3 regions of the Xanthomonas citri pv. citri genome follow, and region 3 is predicted to be linked to each of the others. Evidence: predicted binding sites of a transcription regulator. Region 3 holds the regulator's gene; each other region holds the start of a gene.
What was found. The regulator FliA, encoded in region 3, starts transcription of late flagellar genes. The targets are predictions, from matches to a motif close to TAAAGTTTNNCNNNCNNNGGCCGATAA.
Positions count from the first base shown of each region.

Region 1: the regulator FliA is predicted to act here: its motif matches at 2,575-2,601, upstream of AMD14_RS16280 (methyl-accepting chemotaxis protein).
Region 2: the regulator FliA is predicted to act here: its motif matches at 1,873-1,899, upstream of AMD14_RS03555 (GGDEF domain-containing protein).

Region 1 is NZ_CP008998.1:3,657,826-3,662,175, reverse strand. Features, by position in the region: gene AMD14_RS16280 (methyl-accepting chemotaxis protein) at 313-2,481, opposite strand; gene AMD14_RS16270 (hypothetical protein) at 2,992-3,198, opposite strand; gene AMD14_RS16265 (rRNA pseudouridine synthase) at 3,407-4,117, shown strand.
Region 2 is NZ_CP008998.1:694,366-698,715, forward strand. Features, by position in the region: gene AMD14_RS03540 (S9 family peptidase) at 1-171, opposite strand, end outside; gene AMD14_RS03545 (DUF1615 domain-containing protein) at 533-1,624, opposite strand; gene AMD14_RS03555 (GGDEF domain-containing protein) at 2,130-4,004, shown strand; partial or broken gene AMD14_RS25195 (transcriptional regulator) at 4,066-4,177, shown strand; gene AMD14_RS03560 (hypothetical protein) at 4,350-4,350, shown strand, end outside.
Region 3 is NZ_CP008998.1:2,245,998-2,250,347, forward strand. Features, by position in the region: gene AMD14_RS10270 (chemotaxis protein CheA) at 1-374, opposite strand, end outside; gene AMD14_RS10275 (protein phosphatase CheZ) at 377-1,003, opposite strand; gene cheY (chemotaxis response regulator CheY) at 1,003-1,395, opposite strand; gene AMD14_RS10285 (RNA polymerase sigma factor FliA) at 1,418-2,185, opposite strand; gene AMD14_RS10290 (MinD/ParA family protein) at 2,182-3,066, opposite strand; gene flhF (flagellar biosynthesis GTPase FlhF) at 3,053-4,350, opposite strand, start outside.

The DNA.
Region 1 (4,350 bases), 1.4 Mb from region 3:
GAGCCGGACATCCTGCTGTTTCAATCGTGATCTGTTGCAGTCCATCCGCCAGGCCAGGGCCATCGGATCGCCGCCGATGCAGGGATTGCTCGACAATTCGATATGTTTTGGCAGTTTCTGTGACAGCGAACAGGCGGCGTTGGGGTAGATGGTGTCCCTGGAATGTGGCTGCGCCGTTGCAACAGCCAAGCGCGCCTCTCAGGGCGCGCTTGGGACGACGTGAGCGGCTTGTTGCGATTGCCGCCGGCAGGCGCTTCGGTCCGCTCACGCCAGCTGCGCCTTTGGAGGGCAGCCAGCGGGCCACGCCACTGCTCAGGCGTGGCGAACCTTGTTCAACAGATGCGCGACCGGTGCGGTGGCGCGCGTGTCTGCCCGGCGTACCTGCCTTGCATCGATCTTGAAGATGGCGACCGCGTCGGTGAGCTGCACGGCTTGTTCTTCCATGGAGCGGGCGGCGGCAGTGGCTTCTTCCACCAGCGCCGCATTCTGTTGCGTGGTTTCGTCCATGTGCGTGATGGTTTGATTGACCTGTTCGATGCCGGCAGATTGCTCCTGCGAGGCCGCCGAAATCTCGCCCATGATATCGGTGACGCGCTGGACGCTGGCCACGACCTCGCCCATGGTCTTGCCGGCGCTGTGCACCAGTGCCGAGCCTTCGGCCACGCGTTGAACGGAATCGTCGATCAGGTCCTTGATCTCTTTCGCTGCGCCGGAGGAACGCTGCGCCAGCGTGCGCACTTCCGAGGCGACAACCGCAAAGCCACGACCTTGTTCGCCTGCACGGGCAGCTTCCACCGCGGCGTTCAGCGCCAGGATGTTGGTCTGGAAGGCAATGCCGTCGATGACGGAGATGATGTCGGCGATCTTCTTGGACGAGGCTTCGATACCACTCATCGTGTCCACGACCTTACCAACCACATTGCCACCCTCCGAGGCCACGCGTGCGGCGCCGATCGCCAGTTGATTGGCCTGGCGCGCACTCTCGGCATTCTGCTTGACGGTGGAGGTCAGCTCTTCCATCGAGGCGGCGGTCTCTTCCAGGTTGGCCGCCTGCTGCTCGGTCCGCTGCGACAGATCCTGATTGCCCGCGGCGATCTCGGTGGCAGCCGCGTTGATCGACACTGCCGACTGCTGGATGTTGCCGACGATCTGCGCCAGCTGGCTCGCTGTCGCATTGGCGTCATCGCGCATCTGTGCGAACACGCCGCGGAAGTCGCCGCTCATGCGTGCGGTGAGGTCGCCGGCTGCGATCGACTGCAGCAGTGCCGACAGCGATTGCAGATTGCCGTCCGCGGTGGACATCAACTGGTTCAGGCTCTCCACCATGACGCGGAAGTCGAACTGGAAGCGCTCGACATCGCCGCGGGCACTGAAGTCGCCATTGGCGGCGGCCTGTGCAAGGTGCTTGATCTGGTGATTCATTGCCGACAGGTTGAGCTTGACCTGCGACATGGTGTTGCTGAAGGCGGCCTTTTCGCCCGGCAAGGGCTGCATGTCTTCGGAGAGTTCGCCGATGGCATAGCGCCCCATGATGCGCGCCAGATCGTTTTGCACGGCCACGTGCGAGGCCACCAACGCATTGGTGTCGTTGGCCATGCGGCCGTAGTCGCCCGGGAAGACGGTTGCGTCGATGCGGAAGCTGATCTGGCCGTTGTCATGATGCTTGGCCATGTCGGTCTGCGCCGCGATGAGGTTGCGCAGCTGCAGTTGCATCTTGTCCATGGCCTGCAACAGGCGACCTGTTTCATCCGTTGCGGTGGTGTGCACATCGTTGCGCAGATCGCCTGCGGCAATGGCTTCGGCAGTGCGCGTGGCCTGGCTCAACGGCCTGGTCAGGCTGCGCGTAATCAACCATGCGAGCAGCGCACTGATCGCCAGCGCAGCAATGCCGCCGCTGGCCAGGATGATCTTGCCGTTATGCATCGATGCAACGGCTGCCGCGTAAGCATCTTTGCTGAGGCGGCGCTCTAAGGCAGCATTTGCAGCAATCGCGGCTTGTTGCTCGTCCATCGCCGCAGCGGCAGCACCTTGCAACAAGGCTTGCGCTTGCTGATTCTGGTCGCGTATGCCGTAGTCGAGGATCTGGTTGTTGAACTTGACCGAGACGTCGCGCTTTTCCTGCACCAGCGTTAGCGCTTTTTTCTCGAGTTCGCTGCTCGGCATCGCAGCCAAGGCATCGTGGGCCTGCTTGTAGCGCGCACGACTCTTTTCGATCATGTCCAGTGCGCGCCGGTTGGCCGCATCGCCGGAGACCATCACCACGTCGCGCAAGCCGATCGCCACGTTGGTGTTGGCATCGAGCATTTCGGAGGACAGTCGGATCCTTTCCATGTTGTTGTTGACGATGGTGTCCAGCTCATAACGCGCATTGGACATGGTGATCAGGCCGGTGGCCACCAGCAGGCCCGACAGCAGAATCAGAATACCGAAGGCCATTCCGAGGCGACGGCCGACATTGAGGCGTTGCAGAAAGTCATTCATGACCGCTTCCAGGTAGCACAGCTGAGCAGCTCGGTGGATGCGGGGTGCATCGACTCAAGCGCCTTGCCCAGCTAGCGGCCGGATTCCAGGGAGCTAAAGACCGTCGATCGAAAATACTTACCGTTGATTCATTACAGATCGGGAGTTTCCTGACAGCGGCTTCCCGTGTCCTGACATGGGAGCTCCAAGGCGCAAATTTATGTGCATCTGGCCGGATCGAAGCGTCTCAGTGGTGCAGCGATTTTCTGACGCTTTGCCGACATTGGCGCGTGGCCTCGCCTGCAACCGGTCATTGGATTGCGATGCAGTGCTCAGTTCTGCATCGAGCGCTGGGCAACGATCTGCCGCGAGCCTGGTAGCGGGTGGGCCGTGCGAATTAGTGGATTGAAGTATCCGCACGCTGCGTCGCGAGTGTTGCCGCGCTGCAGCATGCCTGCCGGGAAACGCAACGTGCTGCCGCTTGCGCCATCGCGTGCGCAAGCAGCGCGACGCGATGGCGATCACTCTTGCTCAGGCTTCCAGCGCAGCGAGCACGTCTGCGTGCAGTTGCTCGGCGCCACCCTCGCTGTTGAAGCGCGCAAAGAGCTCTTCGCCGGAGATCAGCCCGACCCGAACCGAGTGGCAGTAGGACCCGAAGCTTTCGCCAGCGTTGAACGGGTCGCTGATGACAGAGATATGGTTGAGGCGGACCCGGGCGGTGCCGAACTGGATAAACATCTGCGATCTCCTGTGTGAGCATCGAGTTTCCCACGTTGTCGTTCAGTGCAGAAGCGTTTGCCGGCGTCTGCGTGCACGGCGTTTGCCGTTGCATCGGTAGCGGACAGTGCCGATCTGCGCAGGCGCACCATCGAATGCATTGCGCAGCGACTCACGCGGGCGAGCAGCCAGCACGTACACTGCCGTCCCCTGATGCTGAGCTCGCCGCATGTCCGATCCGATCCGTCTCGATAAATGTGTAGCTGCCGCGTTCGGCTGCTCGCGTGGCGAGGCCCAGCACTACATCGAGGGCGGGTGGGTCAGCGTGGACGGCGTGGTGGTCGAAGAACCGCAGGCGCTGGCTACCGTGGCGCAGGTCACCCTGGCCGCAAATGCGGTGTTGGCGCCTGCCGAGCCCGCCACCTTGTTACTGCACAAGCCCGCAGGCATCTGCGCAGATGCCGCGCTGGCGCTGGCCACGCCGGCAACGCGCAGCGCACTGGACCAGTCCGACCTACGTGTGTTGAAGCGGCACTTCCTACGCTTGCAAGCGCCGCTGCCGCTGGAAGACGCCGCAAGCGGGCTGCTGATCCTGAGCCAGGATGGCCGCGTGCTGCGCCGGCTGAGCGCTGACGCCAGCGCGATCGAGCAGGAATTTCTGGTTGAAGTGCAGGGTGAGCTGCGTCCCTACGGAATGGCGCGGCTGGCGCATGGCTTGGTCTATCAGCAACGCAGTCTGTCGCCTTGCAAGGTGAGCTGGCAAAGCGAAGACCGCCTGCGGTTTGCGATCAAGCACGTGCAACCCGGCCAACTGCGCTACATGTGCGGCGAAGTAGGCCTGGAGGTCAGGAGCATTCGCCGCTTGCGCGTGGGCCGGGTGTCGCTGGGCAAGCTGGCGATCGGCGAATGGCGCTACCTGCCGGCAGGTGAGCGGTTCTGACTGGAGTACCGCGGCACACGGCTGCAGCCGCTGGAATCACGTAGCGCTTGTGTGCAAATGTGCTTAGCACGGCCAGCAGTGCATGCAGCGATTATTTCTTGTTGCGCTTTTTCTTGGCACGCGTGACCAGAAACAGCACAACGGCAATCACACCAATGACCAGGATGATGAAGGCCGGAGATAAAAACGAATTGTCGCCCATGCGGAACTCCTGACAGTCTTGCGCAGCACAG
Region 2 (4,350 bases), 1.6 Mb from region 3:
GCGGGTGACGGCGTGGTCCACCAGCGGCTGTGCGGCGTAGTTGATCAGCCGTTCGGCGCGCGCGTAGTCGGCCTCGGTGACGGCAGGGGCTTGCGCGCTGGCAAGTGCCGGCAGAGCGGCCAGGGCGACGACGATGCACAGGTGCCGCAGCGGCAACGGGATGGTGGGCATGAAGACTCTCCGGGATGAAAGGAGCGCGCAATGCGGTCGGCGCGACCGTCCGATGCTACCCGCCACGCGGGCCGGGTGCCTCTGCCAGAAGTCGTGCCTGGCGCTCGGGGACGCACGGTGCCCGCTTAGCTGTTTCAACGGGCGAAGATCTGTCATCGGGGACGCCTTGCAGTGATCGCCCCCGGCGGCTGCGGGGCGACCAAACGCCAGAGCTGCGCCGCCAGCATCTGCTGCTGCCCGCCGCACACGTGCCTGCGTGCGAAAGGCGTGTCTGCGTAGCGCGACGCGCATGGCGGAACCAGTTCGCTAAGCACGGCACGCCTGCGCGAGTGCTGCAGCGATGGCAGATCCGCCCGCGCGCTTACTTGCTCATGCAGCGCTTCCAGCGCTCGTTCACCCGCTGCGCAAACCAGGCGGTGGTGAGCGTGCGGGTGATCTTGGGGCTTTCCAGGGTGATGCCGGGCAACACGGCACGCGGCAGCGGCTTGCCGGCGCTGCGCTCTGCCAGTGCGAACACCTGGCGGTACAGGTCGGAGTTCGCGAAATCTGCGGTGTTGCCGTCCTCCAGTGCGCGGCGGAGCTGGCGGTCGCTCATCGCCAACTGGCTGCCCAGGCTGCGTGCGGCGCGCTCGGTGCCGCCGGGCGCATCCAGGCTGGCGCCCGGCGTGAGCAGGTCGCCGTCCAGGGCCAGCGCGATACCGCTGGCCTTGCTCAGCGCGGCCTGGAAGGCGGCATTGCGGCTGGCGTACCAGCCGGCGTTGAAATCGGCGAAGCGGTACAGCAGCGCGTCGTAGCTGACGGGATAACCCAGCAGATGCTGCGTACCGAACCACAGCCCACCGCGCCGGCTGAAGACTTCGTGGCGGATCGAATCGCCGGGCGGGTAGGGGTAGCGCTGCGCATGCTGTTCGGCGAAGGCGATGCTCACCTGCATCGGCCCGGCGGTATGCACCGGGTTGAACCCGTCGAACAGTCGCGCGCCCAACGGCACGCTGCCGGTGAAGTCTTCGAAGATGCGGCTCAGTTCCTCTTCGGTGCGCGCGGCAGCGATGCGCGTGGCATAGCTGCGCCCATCCGGCGACGGCAGACGCAAGGCGGCATCGACCATGAAGCCGGGAATGTGATGCGCACCGGCGCGGCGGTCGATCTCTGCCCGCGAGATCTTGCCCAGGTTGGGCACGACCGGGTTGGCCTGGTAGCTCGATTCCTGCTCGGTCACTGCCAGCACTGCGCAGATGTGCTCGGCGCTGGTGTCCAACGCCTGCGAGGACAGCGCCACGTACACATCGCTGGCCCAGCCGGCGCGGTCGGGCAATGTTGCCGGCAGGCGACGCGCGATATCGGTCTTGACCGCCTCGGGCGAGCGTTGCGGGGCACGCGGGGCCTGTGTGGCGCAGGCCGACAGCAAGGCGATGGCGAGCACGGTGAGCGCGCGGGGCAGGTGTGAGATCACGGCGTCTCCGGAAGATCGAGGGGCGGCAGCTGCCGTGCGGCAGTTTACGCGGCCGCGCCGTGGAAGCTTCACCTGCTGGCGCGCAAGGCTGCTGTGCCCGGGCATCGCGATGGCAGGGCGATCGGGGCAGATGGGGTGGATCGCTTGTCGCCGTGCGTCGGCGCATTGCGCGATAGCCAGGCGACGACGTCGGCCTGGCTGCCGTCTGCGCGCCAGTGCGATGTGCCGCGTTCTACCGTCATCCGGATTCAAGAATGGCCCGCCTGGGCCGATAACGAACGCGACCGCTTGCGCGTCGATCACGTGGCCTGTCGTGTGCGTTGGTCATCATGCCATTCGCATCACTCGGAAGATTGGCGTTTGGCCTGAAATTCCGCTGGACTCCATCGTCCTCCAACCGTGGGAGTGCTTGAAATGCCGCAGCAACCAGCAAGCCGCCACGTAAGCGCAGATGGCATCAGCTTGGCGTGCGCACGCTGCGGCCCGTCGTCGACGTGATGATGCGATGAGCATGTTCGTGGTCCGGTGGCGACAGGGGCTCGCCGCGTTTGCCTTGCTGCTGGGCAGTGGCATGGTGTCGGCGCAGCCGCAGCCGTGGAAGACGATCGAAGCGGCGACCATCGACGACCCCGTGGTCGCGTTGCAGATCGCACAAGGCGCACTGCAGCGCGCTAGCGGCGACCACGACGTGGATGCCGAGTTCTGGGCCTTGCTGGCGCAGGCGCGCGTGCTTATTTCACTGGAAGACAGCGAACGCCGCCAGGTGGCGCTGACGCAGGCGCGCGGAAGGCTCGACCAGTTGCACGGCAACGCCTCGCAGGCGCAGCTGTGGCTGGACATCGTGCAGGCGCTCAGCGATGTGCGCGAAAACCCCAATCGCGTCATGGTGGCGCGGTTGGAAGCGCTGCGCCAACGGGCCAGCGCGCTGGGCCCCAACGATCTGCTGTGCGAAGTCGAGGCAATCGACATGTGGAGCATGCTCGCCTCCGGCAGCAGCGATGAGTCGTGGAACGCGGCGCAGGCCAGCTATCAATGTGCGGCGCGCGAAAAACTCCTGGGGCTGGAGCTGGACGCGTTGACGCAACTGGGGTCATTGGCCAGCCGCGTCGGCGGTCGCGCCGCCGAAGACAACGAAACCGAAGACTACCTGCAGCGTGCGCTCGCACGCCTGCACGACCAGCCGGCGCGCTTTCAGCGCAGTCTGATCGAATACGAGTTCGGCACTGCCTTGGCCACACGGCAACCCGAAGCGGCGCTGCTGCATTTCAGGCGCGCGTTGGCGCTCAGTCGCGAACTGCGCGACCAGGCCGGCGTGGCTGCAGCGCTGACCAGCGCCAGCGAGGCCCTGATCGAAACCGGCGATGCCGCTTCTGCATTGACGATGGCCCGCGAAGCCCTGCCGTTGATGCAGCAACAAGGCAATATCGGGCGCGTCGCGGCGTGCCACGCCGTGTTGCTGCGGGCCTTGATCGCGTTGAAGGCTGAGGGTCTGGACGCGGAAATCGTGGCTGCCAAGGCCGCAGACGACCCCAACCTGACCTTGCACCGGCGCGCGCAACTGGTGGACGCGATCGCCCAGGCGCTGGCGTCGCAAGGTCGCCATGCAGAGGCCTACCAGGAACTGCAACGCGCCAACGCGCTGCGCGCGCATAGCCTGGACCGCCAGCGCGATACGGTGATGTTGCGGTTGCAGGCGCGCTACGAAGATGCCCGCCGCGGCGCCGAAACGGCCGAGCTGCGCCGCCGTAGCGAGACCGCGCAGCTGGCACTGCAGGCGCGCGAAGCCGGCCAGCGGGCGCTGTGGATCGCGTTGTGCGCAGCCTGCCTGTTGTTGCTCGGTGCATTGGTGGTGCTGGCCTTCGGCGCACGGCACCGCCGCCAGCTATCGCGGCTGGCGATGCGCGATGAACTCACCGGCCTGCCCAACCGGCGCGCCATTCGCACCGAGGCGCAGCAGCAGATCGAGCAGGCCTTGCGCTCGCACACGCCGGGCATGCTGGCATTGATCGATCTGGATCACTTCAAGCAGATCAACGACGTGTATGGGCATGCCACCGGCGATACGGTGCTCAAGGCGCTGGCCAGCGCATCGCGGCTGGCCCTGCGCGGGCAGGATCGCCTGGGCCGCCTGGGCGGCGAAGAATTTCTGCTGGTGTTGCCGGGCTGTGGCGAAGAGGAGATTCCCACGGTGTTTACGCGCCTGCGTAGTGCGGTGGCAGCGATCGACATCGCCGGCCTGCCGGCCGAGGAACCGGTACGCTTTTGCATGGGCGCGGTACGCATCGTCGCCGACACCGGGCTGGATGCGTTGCTGAGCCAGGCCGATCTTGCGCTATACGCCGCCAAGACCGCTGGGCGCGATCAGTGGGCGGTGTGCTGATCCTGGTGTACGCACCTGCGCTGCGACATCGAGGCGATGCTGCGGCACAAGCTGCCGGCCGATGGCGACCGCTGGTTGCCGTGAACCGATCGAACGACCCAGACCGCATGCGCACCGATAGCCGTCTTTCCCGCATGTTGCACGTGTTGCTCCACATGGCCAGAAGCCCGCAGCTGAACGGGGGCGTGTCAACTTCGCTGCCATGTCGATAGGAATGCAGGCTTGAAAACACCGCGTCCATCCCCGCTGCCGGCCTCTGAACGCAAGGCCGCACGCCTGACCGACTGGCTGGTGCGCGGCGTCGCTGTCGTCGCGGTGATCGCATGTTGCGGACGTCTGTGGCTAT
Region 3 (4,350 bases):
TTGGCGTCGAACTGCGCGATCAACGTGGCCGGCGCGTGCGGCACGGCTTCGCCCGAGCCCATGGCGTCCAGCATGGCCTGCAGATAATCCAGCGATTGTTGTGCGGCATCGAAGTGATGCGCCTGCAGCACCGCCTGGCCCGAGCGCGCCATGCCTAGGGTTTCTTCCGCGGCGTGGCACAGCTCCACCATCGGCTTGATTGCCAGGAAGCCGGCGCCGCCCTTGAGCGTGTGGAAGCCGCGGAACACCGCGTTGAGCTGGTCGGCTTCTTCTGGCGCCTGTTCCAGCGACACCAGCTGTTCGCCGAGGCGATCCAGGATTTCCTGGGCCTCGACGATGAAATCGGCAGCAATATCGTCTGGAACAGCACTCATGGTTACAGCCCCAATCCGGACAGCAGGTCGTCGGCATCGTCCTGCGACACCGCGTGACGGTCCAGGCCCTTGACTGCAGGACCGGCAAGACCGCCGTCGTCTTTCTTCGGTTCGATGTTCTTCGGCGGCAGGCCGAGCGCACCGAAGCCTTCGTGCACGCGCCGCACGATACCGGCCACGCGCCGGATGATCTGGCCGCTCAGGTCCTGGTAGCTCTGCGCCAGCGACAGCTCGGTCAGGTTGTGGCGCATCTTTTCCAGCAGCGCGCCCTGGTCCTGATTGAGCCCGCCGTTGCGCAGCTGGTTGGCCAGCTCGCGGCATTCTTCGACCAGATCCAGCGTGCGATGGCTGGCCTTTTCGGTCATTTCCACCACGTGGTCCAGGCGCGAGCAGGCATCGTCCAGTTCGCCGGCTTCTTCAGGGATGGTGGGCAGCTCGCCCAGCGCCTGGCCGAGTTCGCGGGCGAGCCGGCTCAGGCTCTGCATCATCGGGCGCGTGCGCAGGGCGGCGAGATGATCCACCTCGCGACGCCAGGCGACCTGGTCACCGCTTTCCAGTGCATCGAGTGCGTTCTGCAGGCGCTCGATCAACGCGGCACGTTCGGCATCGGTTTCCATGGTCGCGTTCATCAGGCGGTCGCCGCCAGACGTTCGAACACCTTGCCCAGCTTTTCTTCCAGCGTCTGGGCGGTAAACGGCTTGATGATGTAGCCGTTCACGCCGCACTGGGCCGCTTCGATGATCTGCTCGCGCTTGGCTTCGGCGGTCACCATCATCACCGGCAGGTGCTTGAGCTTGGCGTCGGCGCGGATGTTGCGCAGCAGGTCGATGCCGGTCATGCCGGGCATGTTCCAGTCGGTGACCACGAAATCGAACGGGCCGGCACGCAACGCCGCCAGGGCGCTGTTGCCGTCTTCGGCCTCTGCGGTATTGGTGAAGCCGAGATCGCCCAACAGATTCTTGACGATACGTCGCATCGTCGAGAAGTCGTCCACGATCAGGATCCGCATGTTCTTGTTCACATCAAGCTCCTAACACAAAAAATTAGTCGTCAATTTCGACACCGGCATCGGCCAGTTCGAAGACTTTGAGGCGGCCACGCAAACGCACCACCGCCTGGCCGTGGATCTGGCACACGCGCGATTCGCTGACGCCCAGCACGGCGCCGATTTCCTTCAGGTTCAATTCCTGTTCGTAGTACAGCGACAGCACCAGTTGCTCGCGCTCGGGCAGTTGGCCGATGGCCTTGCCCAGCTCGCGGCCGAATTCGCCACGCTCCATCATCTGCTGCGGATTGGGGCCGCCCTTGGCGGTGGTGTCCAGCTCGCCGTGGTCTTCGATGCGCGATTCCAGGCTCAGCACCTGGCCACGTGCCGCATCTTCCATCAGGCGCAGGTAATCGGGCAGCGGCATTTCCATGGCGGCGGCCACTTCGGTGGCGGCGGCGGCGCGGCCGGTGTTCTGTTCGATCTTGCGCACGGCGGCGGCGGCATCGCGGGCGCGGCGGTGCACCGAACGCGGCACCCAGTCGCCCCTGCGAATCTCGTCGATCATCGAGCCGCGGATGCGGATCGAGGCATAGGTTTCGAACGACGCGCCCTGTTCGGAGTCGTAGCTGCGCGAGGCTTCGATCAGGCCGATCATGCCGGCCTGGATCAGGTCGTCCACTTCCACGCTGGCCGGCAGACGCGCTGCCAGATGGTGGGCGATGCGGCGGACCAGGTCGGCGTGCTGGGTCACCACGTCGTTGGCGTTGTTGCGCTGCACGGCGCGGTACTGGGCGCTGGCCGTGGTTGCGGTAGCGGTGCTCATGCGGCCACTCCCCGTTGGATGATGCGTTCGACAAAGAACTCGACGTTGCCGCGCGGCACGGTCGGGGCCTGCCAGCGCGAGGTACGGCGTGCGATTTCCGCGATGGCCTGCGCCGACGGACTGGCGGGGTAGGCCTTGATGACCGGTTGCTGGCGCTGCACCGACAGGCGCAGCCAGTCGTCCTGCGGCACATGGCCGAGATAGTTCAGCGAAACATCGCCCAGGAACTTTTCGCACACGCGCGAGAGCTTGTCGTACAGCAGGCGACCTTCGTTGGGGTCGCGCACCATGTTGGCGATGATCTGCAGGCGGTCCACGCCGCGTTCGCGCGAGAGCACCTTGATCAGCGCGTAGGCATCGGTGATCGAGGCCGGCTCGTCGCAGACCACCACCACGGTGTCCTGGGCGGCCTGGCAGAAGGTCAGCACGCTGTCGGTGATGCCGGCGGCGGTGTCGATGACCATCACGTCCAGGTCGCGTTCCAGTTCGGAGAACACGTTGACCAGGCCGATGTGCTGGGCCGGGGCCAGTTCGGCCATGTGGCGGCGACCGGAGGCGGCCGGCACCACCAGCACGCCGCCGGGACCTTCGATGATGACTTCATCGAGCGTGCAACGGCCGGCGATCAGGTCGGCCAGGGTGTACTTGGGCGCCAGCCCCAGGACCACGTCCAGGTTGGCCAGGCCGAGGTCGGCGTCAAGCAGCAGCGTGCGTTTGCCCATGTCGGCAAGCGCCACGGCCAGGTTGGCGGAGATGTTGGTTTTCCCCACGCCGCCCTTGCCACCGGTCACGGCAATGGTGCGCACCGGGCCCAAAGGCTCGGGACGGGTCGCCGACAGGGGGAAGGCGTTGGTCAGCTTGGCGTATTCACGCGACTGCATGGTTGTGCTCCGGAGTACAGGGCTTATCGGCAGCGCGCCGCAAATCTTCAAGGCGAAGAACGAGACTGGCGGCATTGGCGCGGTGCAGGTCGTCAGGGACCCGCTGTCCGTCAGTCACCCAGGTGATGGGCATTTGGTGATCGACCACCACCGACAAGGCGCTGCCGAAGCGGCCGGTCTCGTCGAGTTTGGTCAGCACCACGCCTTGGGGTTTGGCGTGGGCGAAGCGGCGTACGACCTCGTCGAGGTCGGAAAAATGGGCGTTGGCGGGCAGCACCAGCAGCGAGGTGACCTGCTGGGCGGCGCGCAACCAGTTCAGCTGGGCGGCCAGGGCGCGGTCGCGCTGGCCCATGCCGGCGGTGTCGATCAGCACCAGCTTGTAGTCGCGCAGGCGCTCGAGCAGGTCCAGCAGGCTTTCGGCGCTGTCGGCCTCGTGCACCGCGATGCCGAGCTGGCGGCCGTAGCTGTGCAGCTGTTCGCGGCCGCCCACGCGCTGGGTGTCGGTGGTGACCAGGGCCACGTCGCGCGGGGCGTGCTGGGCGGCGAAGCGCTGGGCAAGCTTGGCGATGGTGGTGGTCTTGCCGGCGCCGGTCGGCCCGACCAGGGCGATCACGCCGCCACGTTCCAACGGGTCGACCGGGGCCACCGGCAGACGCTTGGACAGCAGGCCCAGCATCAGGCCGCGGCCACGGTGCAATTCGGTATCGGCCGGGATCTGCAGGGCGATATCGCGGGTCAGGCCGGCGTCGAAACCGTAGTCGTCCATCAGTTCCAGCGCCTGGGCGCGCACCGGCGAGCCACGCAGGCGCTCGTCGGTGAGGCGGTTCATCTCGCGCTCGATCATCTGCCGCATCAGCGCCAGTTCGCCGCGCAGCTGCTTGAGTTCTTCGTCGTTCTGCGGCGCGGGCGTGGCGGCAACCGGCACGGCGGCCAGGGCCGGCGGGGCGGGCGGGGCGACCACGATGGGCGGCAGCGCGGCCGGCGGCAGGATCTGCGGCAGGGCATCGTCCAGATCGAAGTCGGCTTCATCGGCGAAGGCGTCGTCGTCCCGGCCTGCGGCAGCGAAGGCCGGGGCGTTGGCCATTGCCACCGCGACCGGCGCGGGTGCCTGCACCGCCGTGGCCGGGACGGCCGGGCGCTGCACCGGGGCAGTCGTCAAAAAGTCGGCGAACAACTGTTCCGGCACGGCCGACAGCGCGTGTTCCTGGCGCGGCGCAGCGGTGACGGCAACCGCGTGGGCGAGTGCCTGGGCAGCGGGCGAAGGAATGCTGGCGGTGCGCACCG